2 regions of the Kitasatospora papulosa genome follow, and region 1 is predicted to be linked to the other one. Evidence: riboswitches for the same ligand, from Rfam matches in the RefSeq annotation. Region 1 holds a riboswitch; the other holds the start of a gene.

The links. Region 1 has a riboswitch for cyclic di-AMP ahead of OG362_RS06835 (transglycosylase SLT domain-containing protein). Riboswitches for the same ligand answer to the same signal wherever they lie in the genome.
Region 2: it holds a riboswitch for cyclic di-AMP, as region 1 does, so the genes downstream of both, OG362_RS14740 (M23 family metallopeptidase) here and OG362_RS06835 (transglycosylase SLT domain-containing protein) in region 1, are expected to answer to the same signal.

The regions. Positions count from the first base shown of each region.
Region 1 covers NZ_CP108452.1:1,640,692-1,648,534, reverse strand. Annotated here, with positions in the region: gene OG362_RS06860 (TetR/AcrR family transcriptional regulator) at 268-915, shown strand; gene OG362_RS06855 (NAD(P)/FAD-dependent oxidoreductase) at 1,008-2,192, shown strand; gene OG362_RS06850 (cytochrome P450) at 2,241-3,464, shown strand; gene OG362_RS06845 (ferredoxin) at 3,554-3,745, shown strand; gene OG362_RS06840 (hypothetical protein) at 4,172-4,402, opposite strand; cyclic di-AMP (ydaO/yuaA leader) riboswitch at 4,786-4,945, shown strand; gene OG362_RS06835 (transglycosylase SLT domain-containing protein) at 4,948-5,802, shown strand; gene OG362_RS06830 (hypothetical protein) at 6,040-6,606, shown strand; gene OG362_RS06825 (SIS domain-containing protein) at 6,719-7,612, opposite strand.
Region 2 covers NZ_CP108452.1:3,412,629-3,420,471, forward strand. Annotated here, with positions in the region: gene lhgO (L-2-hydroxyglutarate oxidase) at 1-533, shown strand, start outside; gene trmB (tRNA (guanosine(46)-N7)-methyltransferase TrmB) at 526-1,443, shown strand; gene OG362_RS14730 (PrsW family intramembrane metalloprotease) at 1,514-2,974, shown strand; gene OG362_RS14735 (aldo/keto reductase) at 2,994-3,938, opposite strand; gene OG362_RS14740 (M23 family metallopeptidase) at 4,112-5,152, opposite strand; cyclic di-AMP (ydaO/yuaA leader) riboswitch at 5,164-5,316, opposite strand; gene OG362_RS14745 (PP2C family protein-serine/threonine phosphatase) at 5,550-6,707, opposite strand; gene OG362_RS14750 (MerR family transcriptional regulator) at 6,842-7,588, opposite strand; tRNA gene OG362_RS14755 (tRNA-Met) at 7,703-7,776, opposite strand.

The sequences.
Region 1 (7,843 bases):
ACGGCTTTGCGCCAACTCCGGGCACCGGCCCCACCCGTACGACCCGCTGTCCCAGGGCCACCGGGCGGTATGCGGGCCACGCGCGGAAGCCGGCACGATGCCGCCGACGGCCTGGATGACCGCAGGTGGGAGCTGTTTTGAGGACGTCCGCGGCCTCGGGTGAAGCGGGTGTGACCATCTCGGCCATCTTTAAAGCAGTTGCTTGACCGGGCTGCGGGGGCCGGATTGCCTGGACCTCCGAGACGCCTTCGAGCGAGGAGCCGGCGAATGGAACGCACGGCGCGGGCCGAACAGGCCGGCGGTACCAGGGAACGGATCCTGAACGCCGCCGAGCGGCTGTTCGCCGAGCACGGGGTCTACGCGGTGTCCAACCGCCGGGTCAGCGAGGCCGCACAGCAGGGCAACAACGCGGCGGTCGGCTACCACTTCGGGACGAAGGCCGACCTGGTGCGCGCGATCGCCCGGAAGCACAGCCGGCAGATCGAGGAGACCCGCGAACGCCGGCTGGCCCGGATCCAGGACCCCTCGGACATAGGGGAGTGGGTGGCCTGCCTGGTGCGTCCCACCACCGAGCATCTGGCCGCCCTCGGCAGCCCCACCTGGTTCGCGCGGTTCTGCGCCCAGGTCATGACCGACCCCGCGCTGCAGGACATCATGGCCGAGGAGTCGCTCGCCTGCCCGCCGACCCTGCGGGCCCTCGAAGGGCTCAACCGCTGCCTGCCCGACCTGCCCGCCGACGTCCACGTCGAGCGGGCCGCCATGTCGACCAACCTGATCCTCCACACCTGCGCGGAGCGTGAACGCGCCCTCGCCGCGCACACCTCCACAACGCGCGCGAACTGGCACGACACCGCCACCGGTCTGATCGACGCCGTCGTCGGACTCTGGACGGCACCGGTCACGCCCCGGCGCTGATCCCTCCGCTCCACCCCGGCCCGTCCACCCTGTCCCCCATCCGTGCTCCGGCGGCCCGATCCGGGCTGTCCCGAGCCGAGAACAGAGGCTCCATGACCCCCTCCCGCGTTCTCGTCGTCGGTGCGTCCGCCGCCGGGCTGGCCACCGCGGAGGCACTGCGCCGCAAGGGATACCGCGGCACGCTGACGCTGCTCGGCGACGAACCTCACCCGCCCTACGACCGCCCGCCCCTCTCCAAGCAGGTGCTGGCCGGCAGCAGGACCCCCGACACGACCCGGCTGCGGACCCCCGAAGTACTGGCGGCCCTGGACGCCGAACTGCTCCTCGGCGACCCGGCGGTCCACCTCGACCCCCGGACCCGCACGGTGCGGACGGCGTCCGGGCGCGAACTGGGCGCCGACGCGGTCGTCGTCGCCACCGGACTACGGGCCAGGAACCTCCCCGGCACGGACGCCGAGGGCGTGCACGTCCTGAGGACGCTCGACGACGCCCTCGCGCTGCGCTCCGGACTGCTGGCCGCGCGGCGGCTCGTCGTGGTCGGAGAGGGGGTGCTCGGCTGCGAGATCGCCGCCACCGCCCGCTCCATGGGCCTCGACGTCACCCTGGCCGGCCCCCGGCCCGGACCCATGCTCGCCCAGTTCGGACCCGTGGTGTCGGAACTGCTCGCCGCGCTGCACACCGCCAACGGCGTACACCTGCGGCTGGGCCACGCGGTCACCGGACTGACCACCGCCGAGGGCCGGGTCACCGGGGTGCGTCTGGACACGGACGAGGTGCTGCCCGCCGACGTGGTGGCCGTCGCCATCGGGGGAGACCCCGCCACCGGCTGGCTGGCGGACAGCGGGCTGCGCATCGAGAACGGCCTCGTCTGCGACGCGCGCTGCCGCGCGGCGGAGGGCGTCTACGCCGTCGGGGACGTGGCCTCCTGGCACCACGAACTCTTCGACGCCCCGATGCGCCTGGAGAACCGTACGAACGCCACCGAGCAGGCCGTCGCCGTCGCCGCGAACATCCTCGGCGCCGACCTGCCCTACGTCCCCGTGCCCTACTTCTGGACCGATCAGTTCGACGCCCGGATCCAGGCCCACGGCCGGCTCGGACCGGACGCCGGGGTGACCGTCGTGGAGGGCGATCCGGAGACCGGACGTTTCGTCGCCCGCTACGAGCGCGACGGCAGGGTCACGGGAGTCCTCGGCTGGAGCATGCCCAAGCAGGCGCGACTGCGCCGCCAGGAGATCGGCGGCCCGGTCCCGTCCCTCGAACCGTCGGCGCCGTGACCCCGGCCGGCGGCACGTCAGCCACCCGCACGAGGAAGTGAGGAAGCGATGACCAGCACGGTACGCACGGGAGGGGCGCAGGCGCCCTCGGCCCCGGAATTCCCGATGCCCAGGGCCGAGGGCTGCCCGTTCGACCCGCCGCCCGCCCTGAAGAAGGAGCAGGAGCAGGGTCCGCTCAGGAAGGTCCGGCTCTGGGACGGGTCCACACCCTGGCTGGTCACCCGCTACGCCGACCAGCGCGCCCTGCTGGCCGACCCGAGGACCAGCGCCGACATCACCCGCCCCGGCTACCCCAGTTCCGCGCCGGTCCGGGGGTCGAGCTTCAGCTTCATCCTCATGGACGATCCCGAGCACGCCCGCCAGCGCCGCATGGTCACGGCTCCCTTCACGATCAAGCGGGTCGAGGCGATGCGTCCGGCCGTCCAGAAGATCGTGGACGGTCTGATCGACGACATGCTGGCAGGCCCCCCACGGGCCGACCTCGTCCAGGCGTTCGCCCTCCCCGTCCCGTCGCTCGTGATCTGCGAGCTGCTCGGAGTCCCCTACGCCGACCACGACTTCTTCCAGGAGAACAGCAAGATCCTCATCAGCCGCAGCGCGGCACCCGAGGAGCGGGGCGCGGCCCACGCCAAGCTGATCGGCTACCTGGACGAGCTGATGGGCCACAAGATCGCCCGGCCCGCCGACGACCTCCTGTCAGGGCTCGGCACCCGCGTCGGGGCCGGGGAACTGTCGCGCCGGGAGGCGGCGGAGACGGGCGTACTCCTGTTGATCGCGGGACACGAGACCACCGCCAACATGATCGCTCTCGGCACCCTCGCGCTGCTGGAGCACCCCGACCAGCTCGCCCTCCTCCGCGACTCCGACGACCCGAAGGCGGTCGCCGGCGCGGTGGAGGAGCTGCTGCGCTACCTCAACATCACCCACGGGGGCCGCCGCCGCGTGGCCGTCGAGGACATCGAGATCGGCGGCGAGGTCATCCGGGCCGGTGAGGGGATCATCGTGCCCAACGACATCGGCAACCGTGACCCCGAGGTCTTCGCCGACCCCGACCGGCTCGACCTCGGGCGGGACGCACGGCGTCACGTCGCCTTCGGTTTCGGCGTCCACCAGTGCCTCGGGCAACCGCTGGCCCGCATGGAGCTGCAGGTCGTCTACAGCACCCTCTACCGGCGGATCCCCACCCTCCGCCTGGACGCCGGCCTGGAGGACCTGTCGTTCAAGCACGACGGTGCCGTGTACGGCGTGTACGAACTGCCCGTGGCCTGGTGACCTCCCGGTCACCGGCCCCGCCGCTCGGCGGACCTCGCCACGGAGCACCACCCCCACCCCCCCGCACACATCACGACCGAGGAGTGCCCATGAAAGTGACTCTCGACCAGGACAAGTGCGTCGCGTCGGGCCAGTGCGTCGTCGCCGCGGACGATGTGTTCGACCAGGACGACGACGGCATCGCCGTGCTGCTCGACCCCACCCCGCCGTCGGACCGGGCCGAGGACGTCGAGCAGGCCGCGGCCGTCTGCCCCGCCCTCGCCATCCGCATCCAGGGCTGACGCGAGGGGGATCCCCTCGCTCATCACCGCGGGGAGGACACGGGCCCGGTCCCGCCGGACGAGCCGTCGTCCGGCGGGACCGGGCCCGTACGGCGCGGTGCGCCCGACCCGCGTCCTCCTCCGCGTGCAGCCGTCCGAACCGACGGCACGTCTGAGGCGTCCGTGCGGGCGCCCCGACCCGGCGACGGCCGGATCGAGCGGCCAGGGTCCACGGTCCGCCGTACCCGCTGATCACCGGGCCGGGCCGGACCACTCCGGCCGAGCAGTGGCTCACCGGCCGGACGGCCCCTCTGCGGGCGGCCCTCGGCACCGCGCTCGATCTGCCGCGCCCGGCGGCCGCCACGCCGCCTCCCTCCGCGTCCCGACGGGCGGGCCGGGGCCCACGTACGCGTCCCGGGCCTGAGCGCCGCACGGGCGCGGCTCCACTCAGTGCGGTTTCCAGCTGAGCTTGCCGCCTCCCACCCAGCGGACCGCGGCCGGGTCGTCGAGGTCGTGGACCGGGATCCCGGCCGTCGCGGCGGCGATCAGCACGTCCGTCATGGCGGTCGCGCTCCCGATGACCTCTCCGTCGATCTCCACCACACGGAAGGGCGGATCCCCCGGCTGGACGGGCAGGACGGTGATCCGCGGGGCCGAGGCATGTGGGTTCTCAGTCATGGCCGATCGGTTCCACGCCGGTCTTCCCGGTATGCGCGACGGCCTCAGCGTGAGTCGTATGCCCGTTTTAGTACGTTTTTATAATTTAATCCCGTAATCCATAAAAGGCCATTTCATGTGACCTGAACCCCTTCGCGTCGGAGCAAATCGCCCGAATCGGACGCCGTGACCAGGGTCACTTCATGCCGTCCGGACGCGCGGGGGCGACGGGCGGTTCCCTTCTGTGCCAAGAGAAATGGCCGGGGTGATGTGGGGTGGATTACATGAATTCCCAAAAATTGATCTTGCGAATGAATTGTGATCACCGAACCAGGCTTGTTCCTTTCCCTATTTCTCGCCTACGGTCACCATCACTCCGGGCGGAACGCCGAATCCTGCCGCCGCCCGATTACCCGACCACTTCTCGTACGGCAGGAGCGGGGGACCCAAGTAAGTGCCGATCCGGTTTCCGGAGCGGCTCGGGGTGAAGTCGCATTTGTGTGCGACCGGGCATCTCCAGCCCGAACCCGACAGCTCACTTCGCAGGCGACGGAGAGGAATTCAGCATGCCCGAAAACGGTAAGCACCGTCGTTTCAGGACCAGTTCGCTCACCCGCGGCATCATCGCCGTGACCACGGGTGGAGCCGCCCTGGCTCTCCCCGTGATCGGTGCGACCGGCGCCTTCGCGGCCCCGGCCCCGACGGCCGCCGTCGAAAAGGCCGCGACGTCGACTGCCGCGTCCGGCAAGGGAATTGCCGCGCAGAAGTCCGAGTCCACCAGCTATTCCGTGATCTTGGGTGACACCCTCGCCAAGATCGCTCGCGAGCATTCCGTCAACGGTGGCTGGAAGGCCCTGTACGAGGACAACCAGAAGGCTGTCGGCGGAAACCCGGACCTGATTCACCCCGGTCTGAAGCTGACGATCGGCGCCAAGGCCGACAGCAAGCCGGAGAAGGCCGAATCCAAGGCCTCCACCACGTCCGACCGTGCCGAGAAGGGCGCCGACCGCGCCGACCGCTCGGAGCGCACGAACACCTCGCTCGCCGCGGAAGGCGCTCCCGCCGCCGAGGCCGCCCCCGCCGCCGAGTCGGTCAGCTACACGAACGACCTCGACGGCTGGATCAAGGAGTCGCTCGCCGTCATGGCGGAGCACGGCATCCCCGGCACCTACGAGGGCATCCACCGCAACATCATCCGTGAGTCCGCCGGTGACCCCCAGGCGATCAACAACTGGGACATCAACGCGATCAACGGCGTCCCGTCCAAGGGCCTGCTCCAGGTCATCGACCCGACCTTCCAGGCCTACCACGTGCCCGGTACGTCGATGGACAGCTACGACCCGGTCGCCAACATCACTGCCGCGTGCAACTACGCGGCGGACAAGTACGGTTCGATCGACAACGTCTTCGGGGCCTACTGAGTCCTCGCCCAGGCGAAGCCTCCGGCACGCGGGTGTGTGACGGAGGGACAGGAATGAAGCGGGTGGTACGGGTTCGGCGGAACCCGTACCACCCGCTTTCCGTCGTCCGGGCCGTCCTTGCCCGAGGCCGCCGCATCACGGGGTCGCGGCGGAAGGGGCGGGTGACGTCCCTGCGGCAGGCCCCGGCGGTGGCGGGCTGACTGGTCTCGTACAGGTTCGTCGTCCATACTGCCCGCCGTGGAGCAGCGTATAGATTCGAACACGAAGCCCGAGTTCGCCGCGGGGACAGACCCGGCGTACATCCCCGGCCTGACGGCCCCTGCCCCCGCGCGGACGGAGGCGGAAGCGGAGAAGGCGGAGCCCGAGGAGATCCGGGACGCCGAGCCTGCGGAAGCGCCCTCCGAGGGAGTCGCGGACGAGGCCGTGGACGACGCCACGGCAGCGGCCGACGCGACCCCCGGCGCCGACGTGGAGCCCGAGGGTGCCGAGACGGCCGGCGCCGGCGGGAAGGCCGGAGGCGAGGACGGCCCCGTCTTCGAGGTCAGTGACCGACGCGGGTCCATCAGGTTGGACGCCGAAGGGGTCCGCTTCCGCCTGGACGACCAGGAGGCGGAGTTCGACTGGTCCGAGATCGGCGCGGTCGAGGTCAGGACCGGACGCTTCGGACGCCGGTTCACCGTGACCGTCCACCTGTCGAGCCGCCGGTGGTTCAACGCCGAGGTCGAGGCCGGGTCCCGCGGCGACCTCAAGACCTGGACCGCGGAGTTCGACGAGGCGCTGGACGCCTACTTCGAAGAGGCCTGACCTCCACGGTCACGGCCGCGCACCGGGCCGGACGACGGACGCGCCCGGCCGACGGATCCCGATCCGCCGGCCGGGCCGCCCGCCGGCCCGGTGCTCGGCCTGCCGTGAGACCTCAGGCCCCGGCGGTCGTGCCGAGCACCACCGACCGGGTGAGGTGGCGCGGCTGGTCGGGGTCGAGCCCCCGCGCGGCCGCGCGCGCGATCGCCAGACGCTGGACCCTGACCAGGTCGGCCAAGGGGTCCAGGCCGCTCTCCACCCAGCGGGCCCCGGTCGCCCGCACCTGTTCCCGCAGCCCCTCCGGGGCGTCGCCGAACATCCAGGTCGCGGTTCCGGCCGTGGCGATGCTGATGGGGCCGTGGCGGTATTCCATCGCCGGGTACGACTCCGTCCAGGACAGGGACGCCTCCTTCATCTTGAGGGCCGCCTCGTTGGCGAGCCCCACCGTCCAGCCCCGGCCCAGGAAGCTGAACTGCTCGCATTCCACCAGGCCTTCGGGCAGCGGCTCCGCCAAGGCGGTCTCCGCGTCCCGCACGACGTCGTCCGTGTGCAGCCCGAGGTGGGCGCGGAACAGGGTCAGCGCGGTGGTCGCGAACCTCGTCTGGACCACGGACCGCTCGTCGGCGAAGTCGAGCACGACCACGTCGTCGGCGGCGTCCATCACCGGGGTCCGCGGGTCGGCGGTCACGGCGACGGTCCGGGCGGTGCCCCGGAGCCGGCTCAGCAGGTCGAGGACCTCGGTGGTCGTCCCGGAACGCGTCAGCGTGACGACCCGGTCGTACGCGCGCCCGAAGGGGAACTCCGAGGCGGCGTACGCGTCCGACTCGCCCTGTCCGGAGGCCTCGCGGAGGGCGGCGTACGCCTGCGCCATGTAGTACGAGGTCCCGCAGCCGACGACGGCGACGCGCTCACCGGTGACGGGCAGGGCCGTCTTCCGGTCGGCGGCGACCTCGGCCGCGCGGCGCCAGCACTCCGGCTGGCCTGCTGTCTCGGTCTCGACATGCGACATGTCCGCACTCCGCTTCCGCTGCTGCTCGCACCTGGTGGGGTGAGCTGGGTGAAATCGACGCCTGATTGTTCAATTCTGCATGTTACTCAGGTGATTCGAGCAAGAACAAGCAAAATGCTCCTTGCTCTGCGATCGATATGGCGGCTGTTTTCGGCCATGCTCGGTGGGTGATCGGCTCAATCAGGTTCCGCCGCCGTGACGTGGGTACTCCCTCGCCATCCGGAAACCTGC
Region 2 (7,843 bases), 1.8 Mb from region 1:
TGCGCGGCCTCGTCTATCCGGTGCCCGACACCGCGTTCCCCTTCCTCGGGGTGCACCTGACGCGGGGGGTCGACGGCTCGGTCCACGTCGGACCGAACGCCGTGCCGGCGCTGGCACGCGAGGGATACGACCGCACCGTCGTCCGTCCGGGCGAGCTGGCCGCCACCCTGGCCTGGCCCGGCTCCTGGCGGATCGCCCGGCGCCACTGGCGGTACGGGGCGGGCGAGATGCACAGATCGCTGTCGAAGAGCGCGTTCACCCGGGCCGTGCGGCGTCTGCTGCCCGAGGTGACGGAGGCCGACCTGCGGCCCTCTCCGGCCGGTGTGAGGGCCCAGGCGGTCCTGCGCGACGGCACCCTGGTGGACGACTTCCTGATCCGGGACGCACCGCACACGGTGCACGTGCTGAACGCCCCGTCCCCCGCGGCCACCGCGTCCCTGCCCATCGGGAGGGAGGTGGCGCGACGGGCCCTGCTGCGGGCTCGCGCGACGGGGTGGACGCCTCCCGCCGTAGAATCGGGTCATTGTGTCTGAGCCCCTGAACCCCACCCCAGAGACGCCCGGCCCCGCCCCGGAGACGCCCGGCTCGGCGCCGGACTCCGCGCCCGGCCCCGGCCTCGACGCCGCACCGGACCCCTCCGGCGCGGAGGCAGCCACCGACGCCGAGGCGGACGCGGCTGCGCGCCGTGCGGCCTCCTTCGAGCGCCAGCGGAGACTGCGCCAGGAACCCCGCTTCCCCGGTGGTCCGGCGGCCGACCCGGCGGGCTCGCACCACGAGCGCCGGATCCGCAGCTTCCAGCCGCGCCGCAGCCGGGTGACCGCCGGCCAGGAGGACGCGCTCCAGCGTCTGTGGCCCAAGTGGGGCCTGGACATCGACGGCCGCGGTGTCCTCGACCTCCCCACACTGTTCGACGGTCTCCCGGTGGTCCTGGAGATCGGTTTCGGCATGGGCGAGGCGACGGCCCAGATGGCGGCCGAGGACCCGGACACCGGCATCCTGGCCGTCGACGTGCACACGCCCGGCCAGGGCAACCTGCTGGGGCTCGCGGACCGGGCGGGGGTCTCCAACGTCCGTGTCGCCAACGGCGACGCGATCATCCTGCTCCGCGAGATGCTGGAACCGGCCGCTCTGGACGGGCTCCGGGTGTACTTCCCCGACCCGTGGCCCAAGAAGCGGCACCACAAGCGGCGGCTGATCCAGACGGAGTTCCTCGACCTGGTGGCGCAGCGGCTGAAGCCGGGCGCGCTCGTCCACTGCGCGACGGACTGGGAGCCGTACGCGGAGCAGATGCTGGAAGTCCTGTCGGCGCACCCCCTGTTCGAGAACACCCAGGCGGACGGTGGCTATGCGCCGCGGCCCGCGTTCCGGCCGCTGACCCGCTTCGAGGGGCAGGGCCTGGACAAGGGGCACGTCGTGCACGACGTGCTGTTCACCCGTCGCTGATCGGCCATGGGCCGGTGCCCCGGCCCCGGCTGCGTGGCCAGGTGTCAGTCGCCCTCGTTAGGGTCGTCGGATGTCCGAGGGGTCCGTGCAGCACCAGCAGCCGGCCGTCCCGGTTCTCGAAGGGCAGCAGCTCGACGAGTTCCTGGGCGCCGTCCCGGAGCGAGGCCAGTGGCGTTACCGGCCCCGCCGCGTCGGCATGGTCTGGCGCAGCAAGGCGTTCCGTGCCGGTGCGGTGATCACGGTGCTCGCGCTGTGCGGTCTGGTGATCCTGGCGCTGGTACGTCAGCAGACGGGCACCGAGGGCTTCCTGGTGGGTCTGGGGCTGGCGGTGCTGCCCGTGCCGCTGTTGATGGCGGCGTTCCGCTGGCTGGACCGGGTCGAACCGGGGCCATGGCGGAATCTGCTGTTCGCCTTCTCCTGGGGTGCGTGCGCCGCGGCGCTCGTGGCCATCATCGCCAACTCCTTCGCGACCCGGTGGATAGCGACGGCGACCGCGGATCCGGCGAGCGCCGACACGCTCGGGGCCACGCTCGTCGCGCCGGTGGTCGAGGAGAGCGCGAAGGCCATCGCGGTCCTGCTGATCTTCCTCTTCCGCAGACGGCAGTTCGGCGGGATCGTCGACGGCATCGTGGTCGCCGGTTTCACCGCGACCGGTTTCGCCTTCACCGAGAACATCCTCTACCTGGGCAACGCCTTCGGTGAGGACCAGCAGCTCGGCACCACGGGCTTCGCCTCGGTGACCGCCGGGACGTTCTTCGTCCGCGTGGTGATGTCGCCGTTCGCGCATCCCCTGTTCACCGTGCTCTCCGGCATCGGCTTCGGCATCGCCGCGCTCGGCGGGGCACGCCACCGGGTACGCCGCGTCGTCCTGCCCCTGGTGGGGCTCGTCCTCGCCATGGGCATGCACGCCCTGTGGAACGGCTCGTCGGCGTTCGGCCCGTACGGCTTCTACCTGGTGTACGGCGTCTTCATGATGCCGTCCTTCGGTCTGGTGACCTGGCTGGCGATCTGGTCGCGCCAGCGGGAGCTGCGCACGCTCTCCACCGAGCTGCCGGTGTACGCGGCGGCCGGCTGGCTGGCCCCCGCAGAGCCGCTCGCGCTGGCCTCGATGCGGGCGCGGGGCATGGCGCGTGACATGGCCAGGCACTGGAACGGCCACCCCGACCGCGCCCGGGGCAAGGCGGCGGCCCGTGCCGTCGCCGAGTACGAGTCGTTCGCGACGTCCCTGGCCATGCTGCGCCGGAGGGCGCGCCACGACGGGGCGGGCAAGGACTTCGCCCTGCGCGAGCAGGAGTTGCTGCACCACCTCTGGCAGCGCCGGGAGATCGCGGGACCGGCCCTGACGTACGCGGCCCATGCGACCGGCCGGCTGCGCGCCCACCGGCCGCCCGTGCCGCCCCCGTTTCCCCGGCAGTACCCCCGCGGCGGTCCGCCCCCGCAGCCGCAGCAGCTCCCCGCGCCGCACCGGCACTACGGCGGGCCCAACCCGTACATGGACGACGGCGGGCGGCGGACCCCGCCGCCCGCCTGAGGTCGTCCCGCGGGTGGCTTCAGGCGGATGCCTCGGTCAGCTCCGCGAGCTCCTGCTCACTCAGCCGGAGGCCTGCCACCGCCACCAGCGCGGGCAGCTGTTCGACGGTACGCGCGGAGGCGATGGGCGCGGTGACGGTCGGCCGGGAGGTCAGCCAGGCGAGGGCGACCGTGGCGATCTCGGCGTCGTGCTCCTGGGCGATCCGGTCGAGCGCGGCGAGCACCTTGCGGCCGCGCTCGGTCTCCAGGTGCTTGCCGGCGCCCTCGGCCCGCGCGCTCTCGACGGTCGTCCCCGGCCGGTACTTGCCGGTGAGGAAGCCCGCGGCGAGCGCGAAGTACGGGACCGCGGCGAGACCGGCGGCGGCCGCCGTGTCCTGGAGGGCGCCCTCGTAGGTGTCGCGCGAGACGAGGTTGTAGTGCGGCTGGAGCGCGACGTAGCGGGCCAGGCCCTCGCGCTCGGAGAATTCCAGGGAGGCCCGGAGCCGCTCGGGGCTGATGTTGGAGGCGGCGATCTCGCGCACGGTCCCCGCCTTCACCAGCTGGTCGAGCGCGGTGACGATCTCCTCGACGGGGACGCTCTCGTCGTCGAAGTGCGTGTAGTACAGATCGATGTGGTCGGTGCCGAGCCGGCGCAGGGACGCCTCGGCCGCCGCCTTGATCGTGGTGGGCGAGAGCCCCTTGTACGAGGGGTGGGCGCCGACCTTGGTGGCGATGACGACGTCGTCGCGGCGGGAACGGGCCGCCAGCCACTTGCCGATGAGGGTCTCCGACTCACCACCCTCGTTGCCCGGGATCCAGGCGGAGTAGGAGTCGGCGGTGTCGATGAAGTTGCCGCCGGCCGCGACGTACGCGTCGAGGACGGCGAACGTCCGCTCCTCGTCGGCGGTCCAGCCGAAGACGTTGCCGCCGAGGGCGAGGGGAAAGACCTGAAGGCTCGATGAACCGAGCGGGCGCAAAGACGTCATGCCCAGGAACAACCAGCCGGCGGAGGCAACTATTCCGTTCCGCCGGCGGCGTGCCCGGCCACCGCCGCCCGCTCCCGGCCGCCACGGCCCCGGACAGGCCGACGGCCCTGACGTCGGGGGGTCGTGCGTCAGGGCCGCCGGGGTTCTGCCGCGCCGGTCGTCGGCGCGTGGGATCAGATCGTGAGGCCCTTGCCGCGGAGCCAGGCCATCGGGTCGATGCCCGTGCCGTCCGCGGTGTGGACCTCGAGGTGCAGGTGGGCGCCCGTCACGTTGCCGGTGGCGCCGACCCGGCCGATGGTCTGGCCGGTGGTGACCTTCTGCCCGGCGGACACGTCCATCGAGGACTGGTGGCAGTACCAGACCTCGGTGCCGTCGTCGAGCTCAAGGACCGTGCGGTAGCCGTACGAACCGGAGTAGCCGGCCGACTTCACCGTGCCGCTGTGCACGGCCTTGACCGGGGTCCCGGTCGGGGCCGCGAAGTCCAGCCCGGTGTGGTGCCCGGAGGACCACATCGAACCGGCCTGGCCGAAGGTCGAGCTGATGTAGTACGACGAGGTCGGTACGGCGTAGCTGGCGGCGAGCTTGGCGAGGCGCTCGGCCTCCGCCTTCTTCTCCGCCGCTTCTTCCGCCGCCTTCTTCTTCGCGGCGGCCTCGGCCTCGGCCACGCTCTGCTGCTTCGCCGCCTGGGCCGCGGCCGCCTCGGCCGCCGCCTTCTCCTGGGCGGCCTTGGCCTCGGCGTCGGCTCCGGCCTGCTGCTGCTCGGCCTGCTGGAGGATGCGGGCGCGCAGCGCCTCACCCGCGTCGGTGGCGCCTCCCTCGGCCTCGGCCGCGGTGATGCCCGCGGTGGTGAGGGGGGAGGAAGCGGCGACCGTCTCGTGGTCCGAGTCGGAGTCGCCGGACATGAACGCGCCCACGCCGGGCAGGGACTTGGCGTCAGGAAGATTGTCCGCGATGGAATCGGGAAGAGAGATGGAGACCGGCGGCTTGCTCTGCGCGGTGGCCATGCCACCCGCACCGACGGCCGCGATGACCCCGACGCCGAGGACGGTGGAGCTACGGGCGAGGCCGCGCTGCTTGGCTACGCGATGCCGGCCGCGTACGGGACGGATGGACTCCTCGGTGGGGTTCCATTCCTCCCACGTCCTGCCCTCGTCTCCGAAGCTGTCGGACCTGAAGGGTGACGGGGCCTCGGGGGCAGGCTGGTTGGACGCCACGTGGGCGCACTCCTTTCCTTCCTTCTCGCCTACCGGGTTAGCTGACGGGTTCGGAGCAGGAAGGTCTCCTACGGACCCCTTCGTCTCTCGCGAGACACAGGTGTCCGATTCACCCCATGTAGGTGGTTCCCCGGTTCCCTTGCGGAATTCGGCGCTGCGCACGGTGCCGCCTCTTGCGACGGCAGGTACAACCGCGCTGCGTTATCGAACGTTAATAGACACACGGGCCCGATTCCAAGCTGTTCCCATAGATCATTGACGCCCCTGGCCTGGACTTACAGGGGTCAATCGGGCGCAAAAGGGCGAGTTGAACGCGCATATTCCAGCCGTCAGTTTCTGACGGTGCGTCAAATGTTATGCGGAGCGGGGTCCTTCGACTACCGACGGTGGTGACCGTTCATTCACTGTCCCGTCGCACGATCTTCACGGTGGTCCGGCGCCCCTGCTGACCCCTCGCCGGGCGGGCGACCGCGAGGAGCGCCAGGTCGTCCGTCGACCGGCCACCCGTGTGCAGCCGTACGTCGTCCGTGAGCGCGGACAGCAGTTCCTCGGGCCCCGGGAAGAGCCGGCCACGAAGCCGGTCCGCCGGGTCGTAGAACGCCCCCTTCACGTCCCGCGCCTCGGAGAGCCCGTCGGTGAACGCCAGGAACATCGCCCCGGCCGGCAGCGTCCACTCGTCGGCCCGGTCGGGCCACGCTCCGAGCCCCATCCCGAGCGGCAGGGCGGGCTCGGTCGGCACCAGCACGTCGAGCGAACCGTCGGGGTGGAGCACGAGCGGCTCGGGGTGGCCGCGGTTGATGACCTTCAGGGTGTCCGAGCCGACCGGGATCTCCGCCAGCACCGCGGTGACGAAACCCTCCATCGAGTCGAGCCCGCCCCGCCGCGAGCCCTCCCGGGCCAGCGCCCGCTCCAGCCGCTGGGCGACCCCCTCCAGCGACCTCTCCTGCTCGGCGGCCTCCCGGAACGCCCCGATCACGACGGCCACCGCCGCCACGGCGTCCAGACCCTTGCCCCGGACGTCCCCGACGACCAGTCGCACCCCGTACGGGGTGTCCGCGGCGGCGAACAGGTCACCGCCGACGAACTCGTCCGCCTGGGCCGCCTCGTACCGTGCCGCGACCTCCAGCCCTCCGATCCGGTCCTCGGGCGTCGGCAGGACCGCGCGCATGGCGGTCTCCGCGATGACCCTCGCCGAGGCCAGCTGCTCGTTCCCACGGCGCACGACGCGGTTGATGACGAGGGAGAGCGCGACGACGGTCACCAGGGTCAGCAGGTCCGTGATCGACACGACCCCGGCGAGCGCGCCGTCGGACGACCGGAGGACGAATACGACGAGGGCGGCGGCCACGCCGACCCTGACGGTGCCGGCCAGCGAGAAGAACGGGGCGGCGATCAGCGGAGCCGCGGTGAAGAGGGGGACCGCGGTGACCTCGGCCGGCGTTCCGAGGTCGAAGGCCACCCCGGCACAGATCATCAGGGCGGGCAGCGCACGCACGAACCGCCGGGAACGGGAGCCCCCGCCCACGTCCCTACGCCGCCCGTCCCGCTTCCCCACCTGTGTACTCCTGCCCGCTCCACCCACGGCTGCGGACGGTATCGCGCCCCGACCCGGCCGTCCGGAGCCGCGCCGAAGGGCGACGCGTCATGGGCCGAAGGGACGAGCGCGCCCGGAGCCTGGTTCTCCGGGGGTCAGTCGGAGAGCCGGTGCTGCGCGTAGATCGTCAGTGCATCCCGTACGAAGACGGCGGTTCCGTCCCCGTGGCGATCGTAGTTCCTCCCGAAGCGCGGATCGGCGACGTACATCTCCCCGAGCCCGGTCACATAGGCGCGGGTCACCTCGGCCGTCGCCGACAGCCACGCGCAGTGCCGCCGCGCGATGTCCTGCGCCTCCTCGCCGCCGGGCTCCATACCGGCGGCCCTGGCCACCCCGTAGTCCCGGGCGATCTCCTCGTGCACGCCCTGGAAGCGGGCGCGTTCGGCCTCGCTCAGCCCGCGCCACCACCGGCCGCTCCGCTCGTACGCCTCCCGGCCCCAACGCTCGGTGACCTCCTCCTCGTACGCCGTGTGGTCGAATCCGTCGAACACTTCCTCGGCCATGAGTTCCTCCCCTTCCTCGGTCCTGCGCAGAGTGGTCCGCACCGAGGCGATCTGCCGCCCGATGCGCTCCCGTTCCTGCTCCAGCAGGCGCAGATGGGTCCGAAGAGCCGTCGCGGTGTCCCGCTGGCCCTCCAGGACGTCCTTGATCGCGGGCAGCGGGAGCCCCAGTTCCCGCAGCAGCAGGATGCGCTGGAGCCGGACCAGGGCCTCCTGGTCGTAATAGCGGTAGCCGTTGGCGCCCTTGCGGCTCGGCTCGAGGAGACCGACGTCTCCGTAGTGCCGCAGGGTCCGGCTCGTGGTGCCGGCCCGCCGGGCGATTTCCTGTATGGACCACTCCATGCCGGAAACGCTAGATCTTCACGCAGCGTCAAGGTCAAGCCCGACGCCACCTGTGGGGCGACGGCATACGACAGAGGCCCGGATCCTTGGAAGGATCCGGGCCTCTGTCTTCAGTAGCGGGGACAGGATTTGAACCTGCGACCTCTGGGTTATGAGCCCAGCGAGCTACCGAGCTGCTCCACCCCGCGTCGTTGTGAGTACAACTCTACGTCATCCAGGAGGGTGCTCCGACCATGTTTGGCCGCCGCACCCCCG